Linked DNA regions of Methanovulcanius yangii. The protein of the gene in region 1 binds, or shares a complex with, the protein of each later gene. Links are inferred from orthologs where the notes say so. Each region holds a gene or a part of one and is shown on either strand. Other genes may lie near its edges.

The links. Proteins that work in one complex are often made in the same cells at the same time.
Region 2: AZH53_RS07460 (region 1) and AZH53_RS06385 share a complex: the UniProt entries of both Methanocaldococcus jannaschii proteins name them as parts of the 30S ribosomal subunit. The link is inferred for Methanovulcanius yangii from one-to-one orthologs.

The regions. Positions count from the first base shown.
Region 1 is NZ_LTBL01000001.1:1,475,041-1,480,298, forward strand. Bases 2,440-5,258 are described here. They hold AZH53_RS07460 (30S ribosomal protein S8e), read right to left. Parts: upstream 4,129-5,258; coding sequence 3,751-4,128; downstream 2,440-3,750. Other genes in these bases: AZH53_RS07445 (30S ribosomal protein S6e), read left to right, coding at 2,440-2,517; AZH53_RS07450 (DUF2240 family protein), read right to left, coding at 2,724-3,194; AZH53_RS07455 (hypothetical protein), read right to left, coding at 3,191-3,613; hypB (hydrogenase nickel incorporation protein HypB), read right to left, coding at 4,248-4,895; AZH53_RS07470 (signal recognition particle subunit SRP19/SEC65 family protein), read left to right, coding at 4,952-5,218. Outside these bases: infB (translation initiation factor IF-2), read left to right, coding at 222-2,033; more of AZH53_RS07445, read left to right, coding at 2,122-2,439.
Region 2 is NZ_LTBL01000001.1:1,247,098-1,251,759, forward strand. Bases 445-3,443 are described here. They hold AZH53_RS06385 (30S ribosomal protein S14), read right to left. Parts: upstream 2,033-3,443; coding sequence 1,856-2,032; downstream 445-1,855. Other genes in these bases: AZH53_RS06365 (50S ribosomal protein L19e), read right to left, coding at 445-462; AZH53_RS06370 (50S ribosomal protein L32e), read right to left, coding at 455-910; AZH53_RS06375 (50S ribosomal protein L6), read right to left, coding at 917-1,441; AZH53_RS06380 (30S ribosomal protein S8), read right to left, coding at 1,451-1,843; AZH53_RS06390 (50S ribosomal protein L5), read right to left, coding at 2,032-2,538. In the rest of the region: AZH53_RS06360 (50S ribosomal protein L18), read right to left, coding at 1-10; more of AZH53_RS06365, read right to left, coding at 10-444; more of rplX, read right to left, coding at 3,444-3,628; AZH53_RS06405 (50S ribosomal protein L14), read right to left, coding at 3,641-4,039; AZH53_RS06410 (30S ribosomal protein S17), read right to left, coding at 4,036-4,362; AZH53_RS06415 (ribonuclease P protein component 1), read right to left, coding at 4,370-4,645. UniProt on the Methanocaldococcus jannaschii protein: Binds 16S rRNA, required for the assembly of 30S particles.

The DNA.
Region 1 (5,258 bases):
GAGAGATGAACACGCACCCCCGTCCGCCACGATCAGGTCCGAACGACCCGTCAATCCACCGCCACCCGGAGAGGGGCACGCAGGGCCACGCAGGCACTCTTAAGAATCCCGGTGACTATTTATATGAGTACCAAAGACACTGGCACAGGATGCGGGCTGCGGGCCCGGCAGGAGTGCCGGAATACTTTTTCAACCAATAAAACGGGCGGAGGGACAATACCATGGCAAAAAAGAAGAAAACAGAGCAGAAAGGAATCGTCGCATCGACGATCCGGACGCCGATCGTCTGCGTGCTGGGCCACGTGGACCACGGCAAGACCTCCCTTCTCGACAAGATCCGCGGGTCATCGGTCGTCGACAAGGAGGCCGGGGCCATCACCCAGCACATCGGTGCGACCATCGTGCCGCTCCACGCAATCGAAGAGATGAGCGGCACCTCGGGCAAGATGAAGTTCGACGTCCCCGGCCTCCTCTTCATCGACACGCCCGGACACCATGCCTTCACCACGCTCAGGTCCAGAGGCGGCGCCCTTGCCGACATGGCCATCCTCGTTGTGGATATCAATGAGGGCTTCCAGCCGCAGACCCGCGAGGCGCTCCAGATTTTAAAGACCTACAAGACCCCGTTCGTGATTGCAGCCACCAAGGTGGATAGAATTCACGGGTGGAAGAAACAGAATAATGCCCCCTTTGCACAGACCTTCGCCCAGCAGAACGACCGCGTGAAGACCGATGTCGAGATGAAGACCTACGAACTCATCGGGGAACTCTCTGAGATGGGCCTCTCGTGCGAGCGGTACGACCGGGTCAGGGACTTTGCCAAAAACATCGCCATCGTCCCCGTCTCGGGCATCACGGGAGAGGGCCTCCCCGACCTCCTGATGGTCATGATCGGTCTTGCCCAGCGCTATATGACACAGGACCTCGCCCTCTCGACGGCCGGGGCGGGCATCGGCACGGTCCTTGAGGTGAAGGAGGAGCGGGGCCTCGGGACCACCCTCGACGTGATCCTCTATGACGGACAGCTCAATGTGGGCGACGACATCGTCGTTGGGGCCGAGGGGGGCGGCGTGATCGAGACGAAGATCCGCTCCCTCCTGCAGCCCCGCCCGATGCAGGAGATCCTCACCGAGGACCGTTTTGACCGGGTGAAGCAGGTGACGGCCGCAACCGGCATCAAGGTCTCCGCCCCGAAACTCGAGGGCGCCATCGCAGGTTCGCCCCTCCGGGTCATCCGCGGCGATCGGGATGAGATCGTCGAGGCAGTCATCCACGAGATGGAGGATGTGGCCGTCACCCTCTCGGATGACGGCATCTTCATCAAGGCGGACACCATCGGGGCCCTTGAGGCGCTCTCCAAGGAGCTCGAGGAGAACAACATCCCGATCATGCGGGCCGAGGTGGGGCCGGTCAGCAGGCACGACATCATCGAGGTCAGCACCGTCAAAAACCCCCTCCATTCGGTCCTCCTCGCCTTTAACACCCCCATCCTCCCCGATGCCCTCGACACCCTCGAGGAGCCGGGAAACCGGCATGTGCATCTCTTCGAGGCGGGCGTCATCTACCACCTCATCGACGATTACCTCGACTGGGAGGAGGAGACAAGGCGTACGATGGAGAAGGAGAGTTTTGAAAAACTTGTCCTTCCGGCCAAGATCACCCTCCTTCCCGACTGCGTCTTCCGCCAGTCCAACCCCGCAGTGGTCGGCGTCAGGATCATCGGCGGCAAACTGCAGGCGGGCGTCAACCTCGTCCACCTGGACGGGCGAAAGGTCGGCAGGGTGAAACAGATCAAGAGCGGGCAGGAGAACATCAGCGAGGCTATACAGGGTCTCGAGGTTGCCATCTCCATCGAAGGGCCGACCGTGGGGCGGCAGATCAATGTGGGCGACGACCTCTACGTCGACATTCCGGAGCATCACGTCAAGGTGCTCGAGCATGAGATGATGAATCACCTCTCCGCCTCAATGATTGACATTCTGGACGAATTTACCCGGATGAAGCGCAAAGAACGCCCATTCTGGGGCAAGTAATCATGGCGGCACCCCGGGTAATGGAACCCATGATTTTTAATACATTCCAACTAATATTATAGACACTTTCGCAGGAGCAGAATACATCATGGCTGAATTCAAAGTTGTTTTATCTGACCCCCGTGACGGCGCATCATACAAAGTTGAAGCGACCGGCGGAGTGGCAAATGCCTTTATCGGCAAAAGCATTGGCGACGAGATTTCCGGCGACGCACTCGGATTTGCCGGTTACACGATTATGATCACCGGCGGTACCGACAAGACCGGCATCCCGGCACGCAAGGACCTTCCCGGTGCGGGCAGGCGGCGCCTCCTCCTCTCCAAGGGTACCGGGTTTGCCCCCACCTACCACGGTGAGCGCAGGAGAAAGAGTGTCCGGGCAGCAGAGATCACGGGCGACTTCGTCCAGATCAACGCAAAGGTCACCGGCTACGGCGACAAGACTCTTCAGGAGTACTTCGCCCCGGCAGAAGCTGCAGAGTAACCTGCATTTTCATGCAGGTGAAGGAACAGAGAACCTGAGAAATACACATATCTCTTTTCTTCTCTGCCGCATGCAGAGAAGGGGATTCGAATGCGAAGACCCGGACAAGAGCAGGGGCTGCCCTGAAAGGATCCGGCCGCAGGAACCTTCACGCAATCGGAGGAGAGATGCATCTCCGTACATTGCAAAAAAAAGTGTCTGCCGTTTCAGCAGCCGTCGCCGGAGAGCGTCTGTCGCAGAGCCCCCACCATGTCCTCAAACGGGACGCCATGGCGACGGGCCACGATCACCAGAGCGGCTTCGGGACGCAGGTGGCCGTCAAAGGACTCCCGGATAAGGGCATTGACCTCGGCCGCCACCGCCTCCACCCCGACACCGCGGGCCTGCGCGAGCCGTCCCATCAGAAGGTCACAGGCGTTATCCTGAACATTGAAGATATCATTTGTCGGGCGAAACCCCAGCGGGATGTTCACTGCCGAGGGATCGAAGGTGGGGATGAGAAGGCCCCCCTCCTCCCGGAGGAGCCCCTGCTTCCTCCCGAGGCTGACGACAAGGGAGGCCTTGTCACGGTCCATCCACTTGCGATCGATGGCAAAAAAATATATGAATTCGGTCGGGCGCAGACCCTCCTTCCTCATGGCCTTAAACGGCGCGGCGATCGTCTGTTCGAGCGTCAACTGACAGCACCCAGAATGAAACGTTTCAGGTCGAGGGCGTCCAGCCCGGCCATGGAAGAGGTCTTGGCTATAGTGCATTCGGTCGCCATCCCCGCTTCCTCGAGCCGGACGAGAAACACATTGCGGGACCGGGGGATCCTGCGCTCCGAACTGAGGACCGTCTCCTTGAGTTCTATCTGAAAATCGACCGCCTCCGTAAGGTCGTAGAGCAGACCAGGCACCTCATCGACCGGCTGGAACGATATCTTATGATCCGCCACCTGTACCTGGAAATCGATCCTCACCATTTCATCACCAAGTCTCGCTGCTTCATGACTGCCGTTGAGCCGTACAATCGTCGCAACCGCATCATTGAACGGGACATTGACATCAAAGACGAGATCACACCGCTTGGGAAACCGATGATATATGCGTCGCATCAGTACAGTATGAGTCGGCGCTTGACTAAAAAGCATCCGCTTTCCAAAAAGTCACAATACCTCATCCAGACCTGCCTGTGCCTGAGGAAAAGGGTGTCACCCGCAAGCATTGCGGGAAAAAATAATATTGTATCCGCCTACTCAACAAGGACAGCGTTGATGACGCCATCCTGTCCGGGACGGGATACGATGCGTGCCCTGCCGATCTCGGTCTTGATGATTGCTCCCTTGGTCAGGAGGTTCCGCCGGACGAAGTTGGGGTTTGCGGTGTTCTGTTCGACGGTCTCCATGCCGACCTTCTTTGTTACACCGGTCTTCGGGTCGGAGACGTTTGCATACTGTGCACGAAGGACACGGACCTTGTGGTTGCCCCCCATGGTCCGCATGATACGGCGGCGGTCTTCACCGATGTGTGAATCCGCGGATGCATTTCCAATCTCTGCTTTCCTTTTCCCGCGGGCGTGCGTGAGCCGTCCGCCGGTTTCTTTCCTTACTGATCTGCCATGCCACTGCATTGTATACGCACCTTTTGGTTGTAGGATGATATTCAGGAGCGGGCCGGTGCCGGCAGTACCGGCGGTCTACCCACTGAAGTGCTATAATAATTCATTTTGCAGATATTTAACTGCACTGATCATTTAACGATCGCATCGAGGAGGGCGTCGACCCCTTCACCCGTCTTCATGTTGGTTTTGAACACCGGCATATTCGGGTTATAGCGGTGAATATCCGCCTCGAGCCGCCCGACATCACAGCCGACATACCCTGCGAGGTCCACCTTGTTGATGACGGCGATATCGGACTCCCGAAACATCATCGGGTGCTTGTTTGCGACATCGTCACCCTCGGTGGTGGAGACGACGACAATACGCTTCTCGGCGCCCAGCTGAAAATCGGTGGGGCATACCATGTTCCCGACATTCTCGATGAAGAGGATGTCGATCTCATCGAGCGGAATCTGGTCCAGCGCATGCCCGACGAGATGGGCATCGAGGTGGCACTCCTTTCCGGTGTTTGCATTCACCGCGGGGGCACCGGTTGCGACGATCCGCTGGAAGTCGTCGTCCCCGTAGACATCACCGGCTATGGCGCCGACCACGAGGCCACGCTCCCTGAGCCGGGGCACCATCTGCTCGATGAGCGCCGTCTTGCCGGATCCGATGGCGCCGAGGAGATCAAAGGCCCGTACCGAGGCGTCCATGAGACGGTGATGGTTCCGGTGCGCAAGGCGGTTGTTCGCGTCGAAGACATCCTTCTCGATGCTGACGTCAATATGATGCATGAATAGTGGTATCTCAGAAGTTCGGTTTATACCTTCACAATGTCATATAGTACAGCATGGATCCACAACGCATCCTCTACCCGTGCTACTTTGACCAGTCGCTCACGCGCAGCGGAGGGCGCAGAGTGCCGGCAGCAATGGCACAGGAGAACCCGACGGCAAAGGCCATCCATAAGGCGGCAAAACGCCTCGGCCTTTCCGCGAGGATTGAGGAGGCGGCATCCCACCCGGGCCGCTGGCTGAAGAAGGAAGGCAGGGTCATCGTTGAATGGAAGGGGAGTAAGGAAGAGCTGATCCGCAGGGTTGCGGCAAAGATCCGGTGAGTACCCATGTATGACCTCCATACCCACACGATCATGTCGG
Region 2 (4,662 bases), 230 kb from region 1 along the record:
CGGTTGCCATTAGTTCATCCTCCCTTCGATCTGTTCGAGCTGGGCCTTCATGTGTGCCACACTGCGGAACTGTCCACCTGCAGCCTTCCTGTACATCATACGGTAGATACGGCGGTCGATCGTGCCGTCGTCACGGAGAACCCTGAGTTCCCTGCGGATAGCACGGATCTTGCGAATCCACACCTTCTTTGACGGATTGCGTGCACCGGCAGCTCCCTTCCTGCGGCCTGCTCCCTTGCAGTGACCATAGGAACGCTTGGCGGTAAGTGCACGTGCGCGTCCCCTGCTTACCCCTTTGACGGGCTTTGCAGAAATGGCGCCATCCTCGATGAGCTCCCTGATATCGCCACGTGAGATGGCATTTTCAATGTCGCTCTCACGTTCGGGGTCAAGCCATACGCGGTGAACACCGCAGCCAAGAACAGCGGCGGCGATGCGCTTCTGGTTTTTCAGATCACTCATCGTCGTTCACCTCTTCCTCGGTGTCCTCGGCCTCTTCTTCCTCCACGGGTTCTTCCTCTGAGATTTTCAGGGATGCATCCTTGAGGTTGAGGACCTTCAGGCCATATTCGAGTGCCTTGTTCTGGATTGCCTCGCGCTTCTTGTTCCCGACGGTTCCTCCAATCCTGATTGCCTGTACCTCTGCATCGAGACCCTCAAGGTCCTCGACACGGCTGACAAGGATCTCCTCGTATCCGCTGGGATGGAACCCGCGGACGGCAAGGGGGCTTCCGTAGCCGGGTGTCGGCTGGCGGCCTTTCGCACGGAACTGTTTGCGCTGTTTGCTCTGAAGACCACGCGGGCGTCTCCAGGTGTCCTTCAGGCGTTTCTTCTGGTGAAGGTTCTGGCGCGTGAAGGTTGCACGCTTTGCGTTTCTTGCACGGATAAGTCGTGTTTTTTCGTCAACCATCTCTCATCACGCCTTCTCTACGATGTATATACCGTCCTGGAACACACGCGGGTCACGCTTTCTGACCTTCGTTGCACGCTCAATACGTGCCGCAGTTGTTCCGACGAGTTCCTTGTCCGCTCCGGTAACAATGACTTCGTCACCGGCTACCTTCACATCGACTCCCTCAGGAATCCGTGCGAATCTGGACTCTTTCTCACCAAGGAAATTGGCGATCTCAAGTGCCTCTTTGGTCTGTTTGAGCTGAATCGGGAAGTGGCTGTAGACAACCTTCATCCGGTATTCAAACCCATCCGTGACCCCGTTGCACATGTTGTTTGCATGGGAGGCATAGGTGCCGAGCATTGCAAGGATCTTCTTCCGTGATGATTCGGTACGAACGCTGAAGACGCTGCCGTCACAGGTGACATCAATGCCAGGGTATCGCATCCCTCTCTTGAGGGTTCCTTTCGGACCGGACACCACGAAATTGCTGCCTTCCATAGATGCGGTGACACCTTCAGGAATTTCAACAGTTTTCTCTGTAAGCATCTCTACACCTCAGTACACATACGCCAGCAGTTCTCCACCGACGCCCTCTTTGCGTGCCTCGTCATGAGCGAGGACACCCTTTGAGGTGGTCATCAGGAGAATTCCGAAGTTCTTTGCAGGAAGATACTGGGTTTCCCACTCCTCAAGTTCTGCGACCTGGATGGAGAACCGCGGGGTGATAACACCGCACTTGTTGATGTTTCCGTTCAGAAACACCCGGAACTGGTCACCACGGCCGTCCTCGATGAGTTCGAAGCCTCCGATGTATCCTTTCTCTTTCATGATGCCAAGCATGGCTCCAAGAAGTCTGCCTGCGGGCTCGACGATACATTCGGTCTTGCCCACATCAGAGGCGTTCTTGATGGTGCTCATTGCATCGGCAATGGGATTTAATCGTGCCATTTTTCTGCCTCCTTAGTTCATCTTCTTGAAGCCGATCTTGGCGGCATTCTCGCGGAAGCACTGACGACAGAGCATGATATTGTGTCGGCGGACAAGGCCCTGCTTTCTTCCGCATATCAGGCACTCGTTCGCACCGCGTCCGCTCTTTGTCGTGTCCTGTTCTTTGTTCTGCTTCTGCTGTTCAGACATCACAGCACCTCCACGTTAAATGCCTCTTTCATATACGCCACGGCATCGGCTTTGGTCACCCGCTGCTTTGAAGGGAGTTTCTTCTCCTGGAGTGCACGGCGTGCAATCCGGATGCCCTTCCGTTCAAGGACAACGCTGATATCCATGCCATAGATACCAATCATCGGATCGTAGCTCTGGCCCGGAAAGTCCGTGTGTTCCTCAATACCGAATGAGAAGTTGCCGGTTGCATCGAACTGGCTTGCGGAGATGGTGTTCTCCACGATCTCAAGTGCGGTGCGCACGAAGTTCTCGGCACGGTCTCCGCGCAGAGTGACACGGCAACCGATCGGCTGGCCTTTCCTGATGCCGAAGGCCGGCTGGGTCCTCTTTGCAAATGCGCGAATCGGGGACTGGCCGGTGATCTCGGTCATGATATTCTCGGCTTTGACCAGCTTGTCGCCAGCCTCACCGACGCCCATGTGGACGACGACCTTATCGACATAGAGTTCGCGCATTGGGTTCACTGTTCAATCCCCCATTCCTTGATCGCGGACTCTTCACGGCCGACCATGAAGATGTATGCCTCAATCGTCTCGAACACATCACCGGTGTCGACCTCTTCAAGGATGACACGGTTCGGGATGCTTCCAGGTACGACATTGATATCGGTGATCCTGCCGATCTTCCCCGAGTGGCGACCGCCAATCACCATTGCGGTGTTGCCGACGGCAAAGGGGAAGTGATCGATGACGGTGAAGCGGTTCTCGCCTGCAAGAGAGAGGACCACAGAGTCCTTGGGACGGTAGTCATTCGAATCGACGATGATGTTCGCACCATAGCGTAGGTTGAGCTGGATCTTCCCGCCCTTGACAACGGTCTTGTCTGCAATCTTGCAGAGACGACTCGATGCCGCTTCCGCGGTGATGGGGACGGAGATGATATCGCCTTTCTTCGCCCTGAGAATGCGGTAGTATTTATCCACCGAGGGGAGAGCGACGATGTCGAATACGCCAATACCCATCTTCGGATCCCTGCAGGGCCTGCCGTTGACCAGAAGAGAGCGATCCTTGAGGATCTTCTTGACTTCCTTCATGGTGAGCGCAAGGCCCATGTGGTCCCGAAGCCAGACTGCTGCGGGCATTGCACTTGCATTGTGCGGGCCGGGAGCGGTCTTGGATACGAACGTCCTTTCTTTTTTGGCTATACGCCACGAACCGGGGCTGTTGAGCCGTTTCAGATGATTCGACATTACTTCTTCGCCTCCAGTTTCTCTGCACGGCGGCTGTCATTCAGGTTGAGTTTCGTGATGCATGCATTCGATGCATTCACCGGCCGGGGCACTTCGGTTCCGTCGGCACGGGTAACAGCTACACCGTGAACGACAATCCGTCCGTTGCTGGTGTCGATCATATCGACAACGCCTTCCTCACCGGCAAAGTCGCCTCTGACGACCCTGACCGTATCACCGAGAATGATGCGGGCACTGCGACGACCATACTTCTCACGCAGTTCTGCGGAGAGTGGTGCGTTGAGGAAACGACCCCTCACGTGAAGTGGCGCATTGTAGCGGAATTTCCGCTGTTTTCTGGGCTGCGTGCTAGCAATTCTTACCATTTCTCATGCACCTCATACGATGATGGTCGCCATGGAACCGATCTTCGGGAACCTCTCGGCTACCTCACGGGCAACCGGGCCCTTAATTTCGGTGCCTTTCGGCTCGCCACGCTCATTTGTGATGACCATCGCATTGTCCTCGAAGGACAGGCGAAGACCCGTTACTCTTCTGATTTCTTTTCTCTGCCTGATCACGACTGCTTTTTCAAGCTTGCGCCGCATATCGGGAGTGCCTTTTTTGACAGAGACCATTGCCATGTCACCGAGACCCAGTTTGGGCTGGCGACGGCGTACACCGTGGTACCGGTCGACGGAAACGATCTGTACCACGCGTGCTCCGGTGTTGTCCGCACAGGTCAGCCGGGTACCGGTTGACAGTGCGCGCGGGGTGCGGGACTGTTTTGCTTTCATTCCTCAGCGACCTCCACGACGACAAATTTCTTGGTCTTGCTGATAGGACGGCACTCCGCGATCTTGACGGTGTCGCCGACCTTCAGGTCGATACAGGGGGGGTGGTGTGCGTGAAGCTTTGAACTGCGTTTTTCATAACGCTTGTACTTCTTCACATAGTGCAGGTAATCCCTTGAGACCACCACAGATCCCTGCATCCGGTCACTCACGACTTTGCCGGTGATCACCTGGCCGCGCACCGGTAAAGCGCCGTGAAATGGACAGTTGACGTCATCGCATTCCTTCTCCGGAACGGAGACGTTTAATCCTGGATTTCTTGCCATGTATACCTCAGATTTTAATTCGCATGCTGGTTCTTTTTTCAGGCCTCATGACCAGCACCGACCCATCAACCCGTACGCGGGTATCATCGGGAAGGCGAAGGTCAAATGTTGCAGTGTTCTTTGCAACATGGAGAGTGCGTCCATCACAGCGAAGCGTAATCATCTGCTTTGTCTCGCCAACGATCCTGCCCGCTATGCCGACCTGTGACGGGTTTTTCGACCCGGAAACACAGGCCTCAAGCCCGACAAGCTCGTGGCGGCAGATGTTTGCTGCTGTGATCATACGCGTATTTCCTCCTT